Linked DNA regions of Paractinoplanes brasiliensis. The protein of the gene in region 1 interacts with the protein of each later gene in a pairwise test. Links are inferred from orthologs where the notes say so. Each region holds a gene or a part of one and is shown on either strand. Other genes may lie near its edges.

Region 1 (9,352 bases):
TGGACCGGCCCGACCGTGGTGGGCGGGCTGGCCGCGATGGGGCAGAACGTCGCGACCAGCGGCGCCGCCGAGCGGCAGGGCGTCGTCCACCGGCTCGACGTCGGCACCACCGGCATCATGGTCGTGGCCAAGAGCGAAGTGGCGTACAGCGCGCTCAAGCGGGCCTTCAAGGAACGCGAGGTCGACAAGCGCTACCACGCGGTCGTGCAGGGCCACCTCGACCCGCTGCGCGGCACCATCGACGCGCCGATCGACAGGCACCCGACGGCCGACTACCGGTTCGCGGTGATGTCGACCGGCAAGCCGAGCGTCACCCACTACGACACGGTCGAGGCGTTCCGCTCGGCCAGCCTGGTCGACGTGAAGCTCGAGACGGGCCGCACCCACCAGATCCGCGTGCACTTCTCGGCGCTGCGGCACCCGTGCGTCGGCGACCAGCAGTACGGCGCCGACCCGACGCTGGCGGCCCGGCTCAAGCTGACCCGTCAGTGGCTGCACGCCCGCGAGCTGTCCTTCCTGCACCCGCGCACACTCGACGAGGTGCGTTTCGTCAGCGACTATCCCGACGACCTGAAGTACGCGCTGAGCGTGCTGCAGGACGCGAGCTGATCCGGGGGAGCGGACACCGGTGGGACCGGCGGAGCGAGTACGGGGGCCGGTCCTGCGCGGCGCCCCGGCCGTGCGCATGGCCGCCACGGTCGCGGCCGTGTCCGCCGGGGTTGTGCTGCTCGGACTGATCTGGGTGAGCCGGCCCGACGTCGTGCCGCCGGAGGACCCCAGTGACGTCGTCCGCGTCGGGGTCGTCCAGGGCCAGTCGGTGCCCGGTTACCTCGACGCGAGCCGCAGCGAGCTGGCCGCCCTGACCGATCCGTCGGCGCCCGCCGCGGGCGAGACGTGGGCGCTGGTCAGCCTGGCAGGTTATGTCGGGGCCGGACCGCTGCCCGACCTGCTCGCGGGCACGGCCGTGGCCCAGGTGTACGCCCGGGTGCCGTTGCCCGGCGCACACACGCCGGTCGTGCGGATCCCGGTCTATCGGCTGCCCGCCGACGTGATGACCGGGATGCTCGACACGGCCCTGGCCCGCGATCGTGAGCACGCCGAGTACGAGCAGCTGGCCCGCCGCCTGACCGGGGACGACGACAACCGGCAGCGGGCCCGGCGGGCGTACGCGACGGCGGCCCGGACGGCGGCCCAGGAGGCCTCGGCGTACCGGTCGGGGTGTTCGTGTGTCTTCGCGGCGGTGGTGCGTGCGGCGCCGTCCGCGTTGCGCGAGGTGGCCGGCCGGGCCGGTGTGCGCGCGGTGGACCCGGCCCCCGAGGTCAGAAGCCTCGACCGTACGGAGTTCCGGCCGCCGCAGCCCGAGCAGACCGGCACCGTCCCGCCCGAACCGTCCCGTTCGCCGGCCGTGCCAATGGACACCGGGGGCATTGCCTCCCGCCCGCCCGCGCCGATAGTGTCGTCGCCCGGGACGCCTGTGACATCTGCCTCATCGAGCGTCGCCGCACGCACCACCCCGCCTTCCACCCCGGCCTCGGAGGAACGTTCTGCCGTACCCTCTGCCTCGGACGCGACTCCTGCTCACGACGCGACCAGTCGTCCGCCAGCACCTTGAGCCCGGCCCGGACGTTAGTTTCTTCGTCCGCCGGTGGCGCGGCCCCTGACGGCCGTGGTTCTTCAGAACGGGCAGTGGCCCGATCGGGGTTAGCTCCGTAGCCTGTCAGGGGCGAGGAGCCCGGGCGTAAGCATCATCGAAAAGCATGTGCAGGGAGGACGAGCCGTGGACGGGACCGAGACCGGCTGGGGCCGGCCTGCGGAACCAGCCCCGCGATGGCGGGCGCTGCTCGACCGCGCCCGGCACGGTTCCCGGTCGGCCGAGGAACAGTCCGAGCACGAACGCGAGAGTCAGAACGGGCAAACCGACCCGCAGCAGTACGGGCAGCCTTTGCCGACTCGCCGCCCGGTCAACCCGCTGGACGCCCGCGGGCAGCAGTACGGCTCCGGGCGGTACGAGCAGCCCCGCCCCGAGCAGCAGCCGCCGCCCGAGCAGCGGGCGATGCCGCAGCGCCCGGTCAACCCGCTCGACCCGCGCTGGCAGGCTCGTCAGGCCGAGCTGAACGGCGGCGGTCGCCGGGGCGCCGCTCCGCCGCCTGCCCCGGCGCCGCCGGTCGAGGAACCGCACAGCTTCTTCAGCCCCTCGGCGCGGCCGCCCGCGGCGCCGCCGCCGGGCCGTGACTACCCGCAGGTGCGCGCCTCGGCCGCCCCGGTGATGCCGGTGCAGCCGCCCCCGGTCCAGCCGCCGCCGGTGCAGCCGGCCCCGGTGCAGCCGCCCCCGGTGCAGCAGCAGCCGCCGATGATGCCTTTGGCCCCGCAGCCGACCTCGCCCGCCGCCGCGCGCATCGAGTGGCGGCAGAGCCGCGCCGACGAGGAGCTCGAGCGCGCGGTGGCCGTGATGCGCCGCAAGCTCGGCAAGCCCCGGGTGCTCGCGTTCGCCAATCCCAAGGGCGGCGTGCACAAGACCACCGCCACCGTGCTGGCCGCCGCCACGATCGGGAGCGTCCGCGGCCGCGGCGTGCTCGCCTGGGACGACAACGAGCTGCGCGGCACACTCGGCCTGCGCGCCGGCAGCGCCCGCCATGCCCGCACGATCAAGCACCTGCTGGCCGACCTGATGCAGATCGAGAACCTGCACGGCGACGGGTTGCTGCAGGAACTCGACGGCTATCTGCGGCACGCTTCGGACGGCTCGTACGACGTGCTGGCCGGCGAGGAGAACCCGCGCTTCGCCCAGCGGCTCGACCAGGCCACCGTGCGGCGGGTGATGGATCTTCTCCGGCGCACCCACGACGTGATCTGTGTCGACACCGGCAACAACGTCGAGAGCGTGAACTGGCAGACCGTCATGCGCCAGGCCGACCAGCTCGTGATCACCACCGTGCCCCGCGAGGACGCCGCGTTCACCGCCGACTGGATGCTCGACGTGCTCGACGACAGCGGGATGGGTGACCTGGTCTCCAACGCGGTGACGCTGATCTCGTGCCCCTCGCCGGGTCCGCTGCCGTTGCTCAACGACTTCGCCAAGCACTTCGCCACCCGCACCCGCGCGGTCGCGATCGTGCCCTACGACCAGGCGCTCGAGGTGGGCTCGTCGATCGAGTACGCGGACCTCCAGCAGGAGACGCGTACGGCGTGGCTCAAGGCCGCCTCTGTGATGATCGAGCCATTCGCGGAGTAGGCCGCGTGGGGCCTCCCCGATTGTCGGTGGGTGCGGCTATCCTCGCTCGGGTCCACACAACTTAAGGGGGCCCCGGGTGTCTGACTCGTTCGTGCATCTCCACGTGCACACCGAGTATTCGATGCTCGACGGGGCCGCCCGTGTCAAAGAGCTGCTGGGCGAGGCCAAACGCCTGGGCATGCCGGCCGCGGCGATCACCGACCACGGCAACATGCACGGCGCCTACGACTTCTACACCCAGGCCACTGCGGCCGGGGTCGTCCCGGTCATCGGCGTCGAGGCCTACGTCGCGCCCGACTCGCGTGACAACAAGAGCCGCGTCAAGTGGGGCCGTCCCGAGCAGAAGAGCGACGACGTCTCGGGTAACGGCGCCTACACCCACATGACCATGTGGGCCCGCAACGCGGTCGGCCTGAAAAACCTGTTCCGCCTCAACTCGCGCGCCTCGATCGAGGGCCAGCTCGGCAAGTACCCGCGGATGGACTTCGACATCATCGCCGAGCACGCCGAGGGCATCATGGGCACCACCGGCTGCCCGTCCGGCGCCGTGCAGACCCGGCTGCGGCTCGGCCAGTTCGACGAGGCGCTCAAGTCGGCCGCGATGTATCAGGAAGCCCTCGGCAAGGACAACTACTTCCTCGAGATCATGGACCACGGCCTGTCGATCGAGAAAAGGGTCCGTGACGGCCTGCTCGAGATCGGCCGGAAACTGGGCATCCCGCCGCTGGTCACCAACGACTCCCACTACACGTACGAGGCTCAGGCGACCGCCCACGACGTGCTGCTGTGCGTGCAGACCGGCAGCAACGTCGCCGACCCCAACCGGTTCCGGTTCGACGGCGCGGGTTACTTCGTCAAGTCGGCCGAGCAGATGCGGGCGGTCGACCCGTCCGAGGCGTGGCAGGAGGGCTGCCGCAACACGCTGCTGGTGGCGGAAAAGGTGGACACCGAGGGGATGTTCACCTTCAAGAACCTCATGCCCCGGTTCCCGATCCCCGAGGGATACACCGAGGAGGAGTACTTCCGCCACGTCGCCTTCGAGGGCCTGCGCAACCGGTTCCCCGACGGCATCCCCGAGACGCACATCAAGCAGGCGGAGTACGAGCTGGGCGTCATCATCCAGATGGGCTTCCCGGCGTACTTCCTCGTGGTGGCCGACTTCATCCAGTGGTCCAAGCGCAACGGCATCGCGGTCGGCCCCGGCCGTGGCTCGGCGGCGGGTTCCCTGGTGGCGTACGCGATGGGCATCACCGACCTCGACCCCCTGCCGCACGGCCTGATCTTCGAGCGGTTCCTCAATCCCGAGCGCATCTCGATGCCCGACGTCGACATCGACTTCGACGAGCGCCGGCGCGGCGAGGTCATCAAGTACGTCACCGACCGCTGGGGCGACGACAAGGTCGCCCAGATCGCCACCTTCGGCACGATCAAGGCCAAGGCCGCCATCAAGGACTCGGCCCGCGTGCTGGGTTACCCGTTCGCGGTCGGCGACCGGATCACCAAGGCGCTGCCGCCCGACGTCATGGGCAAGGGCATCCCGCTCTCCGGCATCTTCGACTCCGAGCACAAGCGCTACAGCGAGGCAGGCGAGGTCCGCACGCTGTACGAGACCGATCCCGACGTCAAAAAGGTGATCGACACCGCGCGGGGCATCGAGGGCCTGATCCGGCAGACCGGTGTGCACGCCGCCGGCGTCATCATGTCGGCCGAGCCGATCATCGACCACATCCCGCTGATGCGCCGTGCCTCCGACGGCGTCATCATCACCCAGTTCGACTACCCGACGTGCGAGACGCTCGGCCTGCTCAAGATGGACTTCCTGGGCCTGCGCAACCTGACGATCCTCGACGACGCGGTCAAGAACATCAAGCTCAACCACGACCTCGACCTCGACCTGCTGGCGTTGCCGCTCGACGACAAGGCGGCCTACGAGCTGCTGGCCCGCGGTGACACGCTCGGCGTCTTCCAGCTCGACGGCGGGCCGATGCGGTCGCTGCTGCGGCTGATGAAGCCCGACAACTTCGAGGACATCTCGGCCGTCCTGGCGCTCTACCGCCCCGGCCCGATGGGCGTCGAGTCGCACACCAACTACGCGCTGCGCAAGAACGGCCTGCAGGAGATCACGCCGATCCACCCGGAGCTCGAGGAGCCGCTGCGCGAGATCCTCGAACCCACGTACGGGCTGATCGTCTATCAGGAGCAGGTGCAGCGCGCCGCGCAGATCCTCGCCGGTTACAGCCTGGGCCAGGCCGACCTGCTGCGCCGGGCCATGGGCAAGAAGAAGAAGGAGATCCTGGACAAGGAGTTCGGCCCGTTCCAGCAGGGCTGCCTCGACCACGGTTACTCCAAGGAAGCCATCCAGGCGGTGTGGGACGTGCTGGTCCCGTTCGCCGGCTACGCGTTCAACAAGGCGCACTCCGCCGCGTACGGGCTGGTCTCCTACTGGACCGCCTATCTGAAGGCGCACTATCCCGCCGAGTACATGGGTGGTCTGCTGACCAGCGTCGGCGACGACAAGGACAAGATGGCGATGTACCTGGCGGAGTGCCGGCGCATGGGCATCCAGGTCCTGCCGCCCGACGTCAACCAGTCGGCCGGTCCGTTCACCCCGGTCGGCAAGGACATCCGGTTCGGCCTGGCCGCGGTGCGCAACGTCGGCAACAACGTCGTCGACGCGATCGTCCGCTGCCGCACCGAGAAGGGCGAGTATCAGGACTTCTACGACTTCCTGTCCAAGGTCGACGCGGTCGCCTGCAACAAGAAGACGATTGAATCCCTGATCAAGGCGGGCGCGTTCGACTCGATGGGGCACAGCCGCAAGGGCTTGCTCGCGGTGCACGCCGAGGCCATCGACGCGTACGCGGACGTCAAGCGCAACGAGGCGGCCGGCCAGTTCGACCTGTTCGGGGCTTTCGGGGACGCCGACGGCGGCAGCGCGGCCACGGTTGCCATGCCCGCGATCGGCGACTCCGAGTGGGACAAGCGCGACAAGCTGGCGTTCGAGCGCGAGATGCTCGGCCTCTACGTCAGCGACCACCCCCTGGCCGGGCTCGAGCAGCTGCTGCAAAATGCCGCCGACACGACGATCGCGGCGCTGAACGAGGAGGGTTCGGTTCCCGACGGCCAGGTCGTCACGCTGGCGGGCATCCTCACCGGCGTGCAGCGCCGCATCACCAAGCAGGGCCGCGCGTGGGCCTCGGCCACCCTGGAAGACCTGGCCGGCGGCGTCGAGGCGCTGTTCTTCCCCAACACCTACGAGGTGATCGGCCAGTTCATCGCCGAGGACGCGATCGTGGTGGTCAAGGGCCGGGTCGACCGGCGCGACGACACCCCGCGCATCATGGCGATGGACATGTCGCTGCCCGACGTCAGCCACAACCCCGACAGCAAGCCGGTCACGCTGACCATGCCGATCACCCGGTGCACGCCGCCGCTGGTCTCCGAGCTCAAGGAGATCCTGACCAGCCACCCGGGCGACTCCGAGGTCCACGTCCACCTGCAGAACGGCAGCCGTACGACGGTTCTGCGACTGGGCGCGGTGCGGGTCGCGCCGACCCCGGCGCTGCGGGCCGACCTCAAGATGATCCTCGGCCCGTCCGCGGTGGGCTGACCCCGGTGACCGGGCACGGGCGACGGCCGCACGCGGCACCTGGCAGGATCGTAGGGTGAACCCGAGTCAGGAACCGGCGTCGCACCAGCCCGGCGAGCGCTCGGCGCCCGAGTCCCGTGCCGTGGATTACGGCTACGGCGCGCCCGGCGCTGGGGGCTATGGGTCTGCGCCCGACGGCGGCGGTTATGGCCCGACGCCCGACGGCGGCGGTTATGGGCTGGCGCATCCGTCGGGGCCGATCGAGGAGCCGCGCAACGCCTTCGGCCGGGCCTGGAGCATGCACCTGTCGTCGCACCGGCCCTGGAAGCGCACCCTCGTCGTCGCCCTCGGGTGTTTCCTGGTGATCGTCGTGCTCGGCGGTCCGCTGGGCCTGCTCTGGCGCGCGCTGGCCCCCTCGGTGCCGGTGGTCGACGCCGGTCAGGCCGGGATCGTGGTCAACGACCCCTCGCCCGAGGAGTACATCGCCGCCGACGGCTGGTTCACGCTGCTGGGCCTCGGGTTCGGCCTGCTCGTGGCGATCGTCGCGTGGCTCGTGCTGCGCCGCGACCGGGGGCCGTTCCTGCTGCTCAGCGTCGTGCTGGGCGCGCTCGGGGCGGGCTGGCTGGTGGCGCCCCGGGTGGGCGAGCTGATCGGGCGGTCCGACTATCAGAGCTGGGCCGAAACGGCGCAGCAGGGTGCCACCTACATGGCGCCGCCCGAGGTGCACGCGCTCGGCCCGACGCTGGTGCCGGCCTTCGCCGCGGCGATCGTGCTGACGTTGCTGGCCGGGTGGTCCAACGACCCCGACCTCGACCAGCCGGGCGCCAAACCGGGCTACGGCTCGAACAACCCCGGGCCTGTGGGGCCGCAGCCGGGCGACGGCTATGAAGCCACCGATTGGCAGGCCGAGCCGCGCGGGTAACTCGGGCGGCGTCTTCGGGCAATGATGAGCGCCGACGATCCTGAACGCCTTCCGTCACCGACTGTCAGTTGGGGCTGGCGGGCCGGGCCAGGTCGCTCAGCGGCACCGGCACGGCCCGCACCCGCGCCAGCAGGCCGGACTCGCGGTTGAGCAGCTTGAGCTCGGTGCGCAGGCGGGTTGTGGTGTCGGGGGCGGACAGCAGCAGCTGACGCTCGTCGGTGGTGAGCTGGGCCGTGGCCGCGATCAGGTGGGACAGCACGGTCGCGTCGCCCGGGACGGCGTCGAGCACCTCGGAGTCGGGGCGCAGCAGCTCGAGATAACCCCGGAAGGCGGCCAGGGCCCGGGGCGCGAGCAGTTCGGCCATCTCGTCGGGCGACTCGTCGGGCAGCCAGTCGACCTCCGCGGTCAGATAGGGCTCGTCACCCTGGCGCACGTCCTTGAGCGTGAACCGCCGCCGGCCGACCGTCATGATGTCGTAGCGGCCGTCTGGCAGCTCGGTGACCTGCCGCAACTCGGCCGTGCAGCCGGTCGGGTAGAGGTCGTCGACCACCAGCGGGACGGACTCCTGAGCCGGGCCGTCGGCACCGTCGGGCGCGGGCGCCTCGGCCCCGCGCCGCAGGGTCACGACGCCGAACTCGTGCGGCCCGTCCTCGGGGCCGGCCACGAGCTCGCGAACGAGCGTGCGGTAGCGCTCCTCGAAGATGTGCAGAGGCAGCACCAGGCCGGGGAAGAGCACCGTACCCAGTGGGAACACCGGCAGCCGATTGCTCACGGGATCAGCCTATCGGTCGGCCTCCCATGGTCAACCCGTCGCGTCGGGGTCACCACGGCCGGTGGTGATCCTCGTCCCACGACTCGGGCCGGCCTGCGGCGACGCCGGTTCTGCCGGGGGTTCCGCCTAGAATTGGCGGCGTGCTGAATCGGATCGACCTGCGCGGCTCCTCCCGGGACCCGCGAGGCCTGCTGCCCCGTGCCCAGCTCGACGTCTCCGCGGCCGTCGAGCAGATCCGCCCGGTCGTCGAGGCGGTCCATCAGCATGGCTTCTCCGCGATCCGCGAGGCCACTCAGCGGTTCGACGGCGTCGAGCTCGACCGCCTGAGGGTGCCCGCCGCCGCGATCACCGCCGCCGCCGAGACGCTCGAGCCCGACGTCCGCGCCGCCCTCGAGGTCGTCATCCAGCGCGCTCGCAAGGTGCACGCCGACCAGCGCCGCACCGATGTGACCACCCAGGTGGTCGACGGCGGCACGGTCACCGAGCGCTGGATCCCCGTACGCCGGGTCGGCCTCTATGTCCCCGGCGGGCTCGCGGTCTATCCGTCCACCGTGGTGATGAACGTGGTGCCCGCGCAGGAAGCGGGCGTCGAGTCGCTGGTGGTGGCCAGCCCGCCGCAGAAGGAGAACGGCGGCCTGCCCGACGCCCGGGTGCTGGCGGCGTGCGCGCTGCTCGGGGTGACCGAGGTCTACGCGGTCGGCGGCGCCCAGGCGATCGCCATGCTCGGCTACGGCTCCGACGGGGCCGGCGAGGGCGACCGCTGCGAGCCGGTCGACGTGATCACCGGCCCGGGCAACATCTGGGTCACCGCGGCCAAGCGCATGCTGCGCGGGGCCG
Region 2 (8,053 bases), 1.2 Mb from region 1 along the record:
GCGGGCGAGGTCAGAAGGCTCCGCGCGGTGATCTGACCTGCGCCGACACGGGTATCGGGGAGGCGATTTCACCCCCTGCCCCGGGCCGTGTAAGCTTCTGTCTGCGCAACAAGCGAGAGATCGTGCGCAAGCCCCCTTAGCTCAGTCGGCAGAGCGTCTCCATGGTAAGGAGAAGGTCTACGGTTCGATTCCGTAAGGGGGCTCTACCGGGTTCGTTCCCGCCACAGGCGTCGGACTTGAGCCTGGCTCTGGCGGTGTAGCTCAGATGGCAGAGCAAGCGGCTCATAATCGCTGTGTCGCCGGTTCAAGTCCGGCCACCGCTACTTTGCAATAGGGATCCCTCCCGGGGTCCCGCTTTGCATGTCGGCGCTCCTCCGGAGTAATCTGGAGCGTCGTTCAACCCCGTTAGCAGGAAGGCAACCCGTCGTGGCCAAGGCGACCGACGTCCGTCCGAAGATCACTTTGGCTTGTACGGAGTGCAAGGACCGGAACTACATCACCCGGAAGAACCGGCGTAACGACCCCGACCGGGTCGAGCTGAAGAAGTTCTGCCCGCGTGACGGCAAGCACACCCTGCACCGCGAGACCCGCTGATCTTCCGTACTTCTGCGCCGTTCGGTCCTGGACCGGGCGGCGCAGAGTCGTTTCGGCCGAAGTAAGTTCTTGGGTATGCCCCTGGACCCGTCCTTCGTCGGCCGCAGCTGGCCGGCCACCGAGCCCTACCAGGTCGGACGCGAAAAGATCCGCGAGTTCGCTCGCGCGATCGGCGCCGCCGACGCCGAATATCACGATCCCGAGGCGGCCCGGGCCATCGGCTACGCCGACGTCGTGGCCCCGCCCACGTTCCCGGTCGTGATCACGATGGCGGCGAACCGGCAGATCATTGAGGACCCGGCGCTCGGGCTCGACTACAGCCGCGTCGTGCACGGCGACCAGAGGTTCGCGTACAAGCGCCCGGTCGTGGCCGGCGACGAGCTGGTCTGCGTCAACTCGGTCGACGACATCACCTCGCGCGGCGGTCACGACTTCCTGACCACCCGCACCGAGGTCACCACCGTGGCCGGCGAGCCCGTCGTCACGGTCTGGTCCAAGCTGGTGCAAAGAGGTACGGAGTGATCGACTGCACCGGAGCGAGCGAAGCAGGCGTAGGGCCAGGAGAGCACGACCACGGAGGCACGGAGTGAGCGAGACGCTGGAACCGCAGACCTTTCGGGTCACCCGGGCCGACCTGGTGCGTTACGCGGGCGCCTCGGGCGACTTCAACACCATCCACTGGAGCGACCGGATCGCCACGAGCGTCGGCCTGCCCGGGGTCATCGCCCACGGCATGCTGACCATGGCCCTGGTCGGCCGGGCGGTCACCGCCTGGGCCGGCGCGCCCGACGCCGTCGTGGAATACAGCGTGCGGTTCGCCCGCCCGGTTCCCGTCCCCGACACCGACGAGGGCACCGAGGTGGTCGTCACCGGCACGGTCAAGGGGACCACCGACGAGGGCCTGACCAAGCTGGCGCTCACGGCCACCTGCCAGGGCGAAAAGGTGCTCTCCCTGGCTCAGGCGACGATCCGTAAGCGCTAGCTCCCAGTTCGGGCGAGCCCGGGTTGGGCGAACCCGGTGTGAACCCGTACACTGGTGCGCCGTGGGGCAATGACCCCCCGGACCAGGCTGCCTGGACCGGGGTTTCAGTTGCCTCGCACAGGGGTGTAGCTCAATTGGCAGAGCAGCGGTCTCCAAAACCGCAGGCTGCAGGTTCAAGTCCTGTCACCCCTGCGCAATCCTCCTAGACGTGCCCGCCCGGTGCGCGGTCCGCACGACCTCCGCGCCCGTGGCGAGCGCCGACAGGGGAAATCCCCACCACCGATGACGGAAGTAGGGCGCCATGGCCGACGACAGGAAACGACCCGGTGACGCCGGCGACCCTGCCGACGACGAGGTGTTCGACGACGCCGTCGAGGACGACAAGGACGCCGCCGACGGCGACGAGCCCGTAGGCCGCGGCGGCACCGCCGTCGCGGAGCGTTCGGCCCGGCCGAAGAAAGAGGTCCGCCGGACAGGCTTCTTCGGGCGGATCGGCGGTTTCTTCCGTGAGGTCGTCAGCGAGCTGCGTAAGGTCATCTGGCCCACGCGCAAGGAGCTCCTGACCTACACGACGATCGTGATCGTCTTCGTGACGGTCGTGACCACCATCGTCGGCCTGCTGGACCTCGGCCTGGGCAAGGCCATCCTCTGGGCGTTCGGCGGCTGACCCCGCCGTTGAGAAGACATAGCTGGAAGTGAGCGAGCGTGCCTGAGTACGACGACGAGACCGCGCAGTCCGTCGACGAGCAGTCGTCGGTGGCCACGGCGGACAACGACGAGTCGGTCGAGGCCGCCGAGCCGCAGGAGTCCGCCGAGCCGCAGGACGCGGTCGAGGCGACGGCCGCCCCCGCGCCGGCCGTCGAGGACGATGAGGACTTCGACCCGGTGCAGGAGCTTCGGCAGAAGCTGCGGTACGCGCCGGGCGACTGGTATGTCGTGCACTCCTACGCGGGCTACGAGAACAAGGTCAAGACCAACCTCGAGACCCGCATCACGAGCCTCGACATGGAGGACTTCATCTTCCAGGTCGAGGTGCCGACCCGCGAAGAGGTCGAGGTCAAGGGCGGCAAGCGCGTCCAGGTCAACAACAAGGTCTTCCCGGGCTACATCCTCGTCCGGATGGACCTGACGCCCGAGTCGTACTCCTGTGTCCGGAACACGCCCGGTGTGACCGGTTTCGTGGGTGCGACCGACCGCGTCGACCGGCCCGCCCCGCTCTCGCTCGACGAGGTGCTGAAGTGGCTGGCGCCGGCGGTCGAGCAGGAGGAAAAGAAGGCCAAGCCGGAGGTCAAGGTGCTCGACTTCGAGGTCGGCGACTCGGTCACGGTCACCGACGGCGCGTTCGCCTCGCTGCCCGCCTCGATCAGCGAAATTAATGCCGACCAGCAGAAGTTGAAGGTTCTGGTCTCCATCTTCGGCCGCGAGACGCCGGTGGAGCTGAACTTCAACCAGGTCGCCAAGATCTGACAAGCACGTCAGTGGGAGGGCCTGATGAACAGGTCCGCCATCTACCACAACAGGAGTAAGTGAACATGCAGCGCAGCAAGGGCTACCGCAAGGGCGCCGAGCAGATCGACGCGAACAAGCTCTACGAGCCGGCCGAGGCGATCAAGCTCGCCAAGGAGGCCAGCCCGACCAAGTTCGACGCCACCGTCGAGGTCGCGATGCGTCTGGGCGTCGACCCGCGCAAGGCCGACCAGATGGTCCGCGGCACGGTCAACCTGCCCCACGGCACCGGCAAGACCGCCCGCGTGATCGTTTTCGCCCAGGGCGCGAAGGCTGAGGAGGCCGTCGCGGCCGGCGCCGACGAGGTGGGCACCGACGAGCTCGTCGCCCGCATCCAGGGTGGTTGGCTCGACTTCGACGCCGCGATCGCCACCCCCGACCAGATGGCCAAGATCGGACGTATCGCCCGCATCCTCGGCCCGCGTGGTCTCATGCCCAACCCGAAGACCGGCACCGTCACCATGGACGTGGCCAAGGCGGTCAACGAGATCAAGGGCGGCAAGATCACGTTCCGGGTGGACAAGCACTCGAACCTGCACCTGATCATCGGCAAGGCGTCGTTCACGCCGGAGCAGCTGACCGACAACTACGCCGCCGTGCTCGACGAGGTGCTGCGGGCCAAGCCGTCCGCAGCCAAGGGCAAGTACCTCAAGAAGGTCACGGTCACCACCACCATGGGCCCCGGTGTGCCGGTCGACCCGAACGTGGTCAAGGGCTTCACCAGCACCGAGGCCTGATCCCGCATCAGGACGGCCCCCGGGGGACATCCCCGGGGGTTTTTCTGTGGCAAAGTTCCGTCGTGCGTTTCGACGGGGTCTGGTTCCGCTACGCCCGCCGCGCCGACTGGACGCTGCGCGCGGTCGACGCCGTCGTCGAGCCCGGCCAGACGGTCGTCGTGCTGGGCCGCAACGGCGCCGGCAAGTCGACGCTCCTCCAGCTCGCCGCCGGTGTCCTCCGCCCGGGACGCGGCGCCGTCCGTGACCGCCCGCCCACCGTCGGGTGGGTGCCCGAGCGTTTCCCGGCCGACCAGCCGTTCACTGCGGGCGACTATCTGCACCGCATGGCCTCCGTGCGCGGTCACGACCCCGCCGAGGCCGACGAGTGGATCGAGCGTCTGCTGCTCACCGGCCACACCGGCACCCGGCTGAGCGACCTCTCCAAGGGCACCGCCCAAAAGGTCGGCCTCGCTCAGGCCCTGACCGGCCGCCCCGGGCTGCTCATCCTGGACGAGCCGTGGGAGGGCCTTGACGCCGTCGCGCGCACCCTGATTCCCGAGATCGTCGCCGAGGTGACCGCAACCGGCGGCATGGCCCTGCTCAGCGACCACCGTGGCGAGACAGCCCACCTTCCCGGCGCGATCCACTGGTCTGTTACCGACGCGACGGTGCAGCCAACCGCGGCCCCGCCCGCTCCCTCCCGCGACGAGGTCGTCATCGAGATCTCCGTCCCCCGCGCCTCCGCCGACGAAGCGGTGGTCCGGCTGCGTGCTTCCGGTCACGCCGTCTTGGGCGTACGCGACGTGAAAGGTCCCCGAAGCGGAGATTCCCGATGAGCGCGCTCGTCCGCATGCGCCTGGCCGGCTTCGTGCGCGGCGGCCGCATCCTCCCGCCCGCGATCGCCGTGCTGGTCGTGCTCGGCATCATCTACGGCGGAGGAGCGTCACCCGCCTCCGTGGCCTACGGCTACTCAGCGGCGGCCCTCTTCCCCGTGTTGGCCTGGCAGAGCAAGCTGCTGCTCGACACCGAACCCGACGTGCAGCGCCGCCTGGCCCGCGTGGCGGTCGGCGCCCCCGCCGAAGCAGTGGCCGGCCTGGCGGCCGCGGGGGTGCTCGCGCTGATCGTCTGCGCCCTCGCCATGGGCGCCCCCTGGCTGTTCCAGGGCATCGACACCGGCAAGCCCGTCCTGTCCGGCGTCCTGCTCGGCACCCTGGCCCACCTGCTCGCCATCCCCGCCGCCGTGGCGGTCGGCGCCCTGGCCAGCCGGTCCGTCACCCGTGGCACCCGCAACGGCGTAGCGGTGCTCGTCGTGGCGGCCGTCCTCGTGGTCGTGCTCGGTCTGCGGGGTTCGTTCGCGCCGTGGCTCGTCCCGCCGGTCATGGCCACGGCACGCGCCCTCAACGACGTCGACCCGCCACCCGCCGCCACGCTGGCCTTGCTCACCGGCTGGGCCGCCGTCTGGTGCACCGTCGCGCTGGCCGTCTACGCCCACCTCCGCCGCTCTCGTTCCTGATGCCGGCCCGACCCTCTCCTGAAGCGGCGATCGTGCCTCAGGAGGCCAAGATCCCGCTCGAGCCCTGTGGAAAACCCGCAACTGTGGACAACTCCAACCCCACTCGGACGAGCCCGTAGGCTGAGAAGTGGGTGGCCACCCCGGGTGGGTGGGGTCTGGGCTGGGAGAAGTAAGCGCGCGTAGACGAGGGGCGATTTGGCGGTTGGTGCCGGGTCGCGTACTCTTGCCAATCGAAGTTCCACCCATAGACCGCTGGTCGCCATGCCTGATCGCTCAGGCCATGGTCGAAGGCCCCGCATGATGCGGGCGGCCCGCGCAGGGGAGAACGGTTCGTGATCAGGCCGGTGAGAGCCGCGCCCGCTCCGCCCCGTGCGCCCTGCGCCGGGGCGTTTCTCATTTTGCCCCTCCTTCGAGTTCGGCCAGTGGCTCGAGCACTGAGAGAGGAGGGACATGGCGGACAAGCCGGTCCGGGCCGACAAGGCCAGTGCCGTCGCGGAGCTGACGGACAACTTCCGTAACTCGTCGGCCGCCGTGCTGACCGAGTACCGCGGTCTCACGGTCAAGCAGCTCACCGAGCTGCGCCGTTCGCTGGGCGGCGACACCAAGTACGCGGTGTCGAAGAACACCCTGGCGAAGCGCGCCGCGAGCGACGCGGGCATTGAGGGCCTCGACACGCTGTTCACCGGTCCTACCGCGCTCGCCTTCATCAACGGCGACCCGGTCGAGGCGGCCAAGGGCCTTCGTGCCTTCGCCAAGGCCAACCCCGTCCTGGTCATCAAGGGCGGTGTCTTCGAGGGCAAGGCGATCACGGCTGACGAGGTCAACAAGATCGCTGACCTCGAGTCGCGTGAGGTTCTGCTGGCCAAGCTGGCCGGCGCCATGAAGGGCAACCTGACCAAGGCGGCCGGCCTCTTCCAGGCCCCGCTGTCGCAGGTGGCGCGCCTCGCGGCCGCTCTTCAGGAGAAGCGCGAGAAGGACGGTCCCGCGGAGGCCTGAGCCACCGCGCACCAGCAAGACTTTTTGATCAGAAGCTAGGAAAGGTTGCCAGACATGGCGAAGCTCAGCACCGACGAGCTGCTCGACGCGTTCAAGGAGATGACGCTGATCGAGCTGTCGGAGTTCGTGAAGCAGTTCGAGTCGACCTTCGAGGTCACCGCCGCTGCTCCGGTCGCCGTCGCGGCCGCTGCCCCGGGTGCGGCTCCGGCCGAGGCCGAGGCCGAGAAGGACTCCTTCGACGTTGTCCTCGAGGGCGACGGCGGCAAGAAGATCCAGGTCATCAAGGTCGTGCGTGAGCTGACCGGCCTGGGCCTCAAGGAGGCCAAGGACGCCGTCGAGTCCGCCCCCAAGGCGATCCTCGAGGGTGTCAACAAGGAGAAGGCCGAGGCTGCCAAGGCCAAGCTCGAGGGCGAGGGCGCCAAGGTCACCCTCAAGTGACCTGACGCTCCACCGTTTCACCTCCCGGATGGCGAGGACCCCGTACGTGGGGTCCTCGCCATCCGTCGTCCGGGGGCTGTCCGGGTGCCGACGTACAAAGCGGGTCCAACCGGGCAAGCCGTGGAGTATGGTCGCTACAGCGCGCCGGGCGGGCGACGGCGAAGGGGCGACCCGCGTCGCAACCCTTGACTGTGTGTCCGCTGACAGGCACGCTGATGACAGCAAGTTTCCGCGCTTGCGACAGCCGAGCGGTGGGTAGTCCGGTTTTACCGGCTCCCGCGGCGAGGCGCCAGAGGGAGAGTTGCCGCGTTCCGAGCGGCCCCGCTGTTGGCCCTGGCCCCTTGGAGGCGCAGGTCAGAGGCCGCGGGGACACGTTCCGCAGGCCCCCTCAGGTGTGGGCTGGACAGCGGTTAGCCGAGCGGCTACACTGCTAGTTTGCGCTGCCTTCTGTCTTGAGCCCTGTCGGGACATCCACCCGGATGAATTCCCGAGGGCTCGTTGGAGTGCACGCAGACAGTTGCATACCGCAGCTGCAGCCGCATCAGCAGCACCGGTCCTCGGAAGGACGCATCTTGGCAGCTTCCCGCCCTGCGAAGACCAGCCGTACGTCGAGCGCTTACGCACCCCGCCGTGTCTCTTTCGGCAGGATCACCGAGCAACTTGAGGTCCCCAACCTCCTCGCCCTCCAGACGGAGTCCTTCGACTGGCTGGTCGGGAACGAGGCTTGGCAGGCCCGGTCGACGGACGACCCGCACGCCCACTCGGGCCTCGCAGAGATCCTCGAAGAGATCAGTCCCATTGAGGACTTCTCCGGCACAATGTCGCTGTCCTTCTCGTCTCCCCGATTCGACGAGGTCAAGGCCTCGATCGAGGAGTGCAAGGAGAAGGATCTGACCTACTGCGCGCCGCTGTTCGTGACCGCGGAGTTCACCAACAACACGACTGGCGAGATCAAGAGCCAGACCGTGTTCATGGGTGACTTCCCGATGATGACCCCCAAGGGGACGTTCGTCATCAACGGCACGGAGCGCGTCGTGGTGAGCCAGCTCGTCCGCTCGCCGGGCGTGTACTTCACCAAGGAGCCGGACAAGACCTCCGACCGCGACCTCTCCAGCGTCAAGGTCATCCCCAGCCGGGGCGCCTGGCTGGAGTTCGACATCGACAAGCGCGACACCGTCGGTGTCCGGATCGACCGCAAGCGCCGGCAGGCCGTCACCGTCCTGCTCAAGGCGATCGGCTGGTCGGCCGACCAGATCCGTGAGCGGTTCGGCTGGTCCGAGCTGCTCATGACCACGCTCGAGAAGGACC

Evidence for each region.
Region 2: the proteins of dnaE (region 1) and rplL interact in binary tests that used the Escherichia coli proteins (3 or more experiments, as listed by UniProt). The link is inferred for Paractinoplanes brasiliensis from one-to-one orthologs.

The regions. Positions count from the first base shown.
Region 1 is NZ_SNWR01000001.1:1,575,171-1,584,522, reverse strand. What follows is about bases 2,968-7,042. They hold dnaE (DNA polymerase III subunit alpha), read left to right. Parts: upstream 2,968-3,308; coding sequence 3,309-6,842; downstream 6,843-7,042. Other genes in these bases: C8E87_RS06680 (DUF2567 domain-containing protein), read left to right, coding at 6,898-7,042; C8E87_RS06690 (MinD/ParA family ATP-binding protein), read left to right, coding at 2,968-3,232. In the rest of the region: C8E87_RS06700 (RluA family pseudouridine synthase), read left to right, coding at 1-609; C8E87_RS06695 (hypothetical protein), read left to right, coding at 629-1,612; more of C8E87_RS06690, read left to right, coding at 1,778-2,967; more of C8E87_RS06680, read left to right, coding at 7,043-7,743; C8E87_RS06675 (LON peptidase substrate-binding domain-containing protein), read right to left, coding at 7,808-8,515; hisD (histidinol dehydrogenase), read left to right, coding at 8,656-9,352. UniProt on the Escherichia coli protein: DNA polymerase III is a complex, multichain enzyme responsible for most of the replicative synthesis in bacteria. This DNA polymerase also exhibits 3' to 5' exonuclease activity. The alpha chain is the DNA polymerase catalytic subunit.
Region 2 is NZ_SNWR01000001.1:2,780,582-2,788,634, reverse strand. The notes cover bases 5,278-8,053. They hold rplL (50S ribosomal protein L7/L12), read left to right. Parts: upstream 5,278-6,361; coding sequence 6,362-6,745; downstream 6,746-8,053. Other genes in these bases: rpoB (DNA-directed RNA polymerase subunit beta), read left to right, coding at 7,318-8,053; rplJ (50S ribosomal protein L10), read left to right, coding at 5,762-6,307; C8E87_RS12385 (hypothetical protein), read left to right, coding at 5,278-5,311. Also shown: C8E87_RS12440 (putative bifunctional diguanylate cyclase/phosphodiesterase), read left to right, coding at 1-36; rpmG (50S ribosomal protein L33), read left to right, coding at 427-594; C8E87_RS12420 (MaoC family dehydratase N-terminal domain-containing protein), read left to right, coding at 670-1,116; C8E87_RS12415 (MaoC family dehydratase), read left to right, coding at 1,181-1,576; preprotein translocase subunit SecE, read left to right, coding at 1,878-2,243; transcription termination/antitermination protein NusG, read left to right, coding at 2,282-3,043; rplA (50S ribosomal protein L1), read left to right, coding at 3,109-3,819; C8E87_RS12390 (ATP-binding cassette domain-containing protein), read left to right, coding at 3,882-4,634; more of C8E87_RS12385, read left to right, coding at 4,631-5,277. UniProt on the Escherichia coli protein: The binding site for several of the GTPase factors involved in protein synthesis (IF-2, EF-Tu, EF-G and RF3). Is thus essential for accurate translation.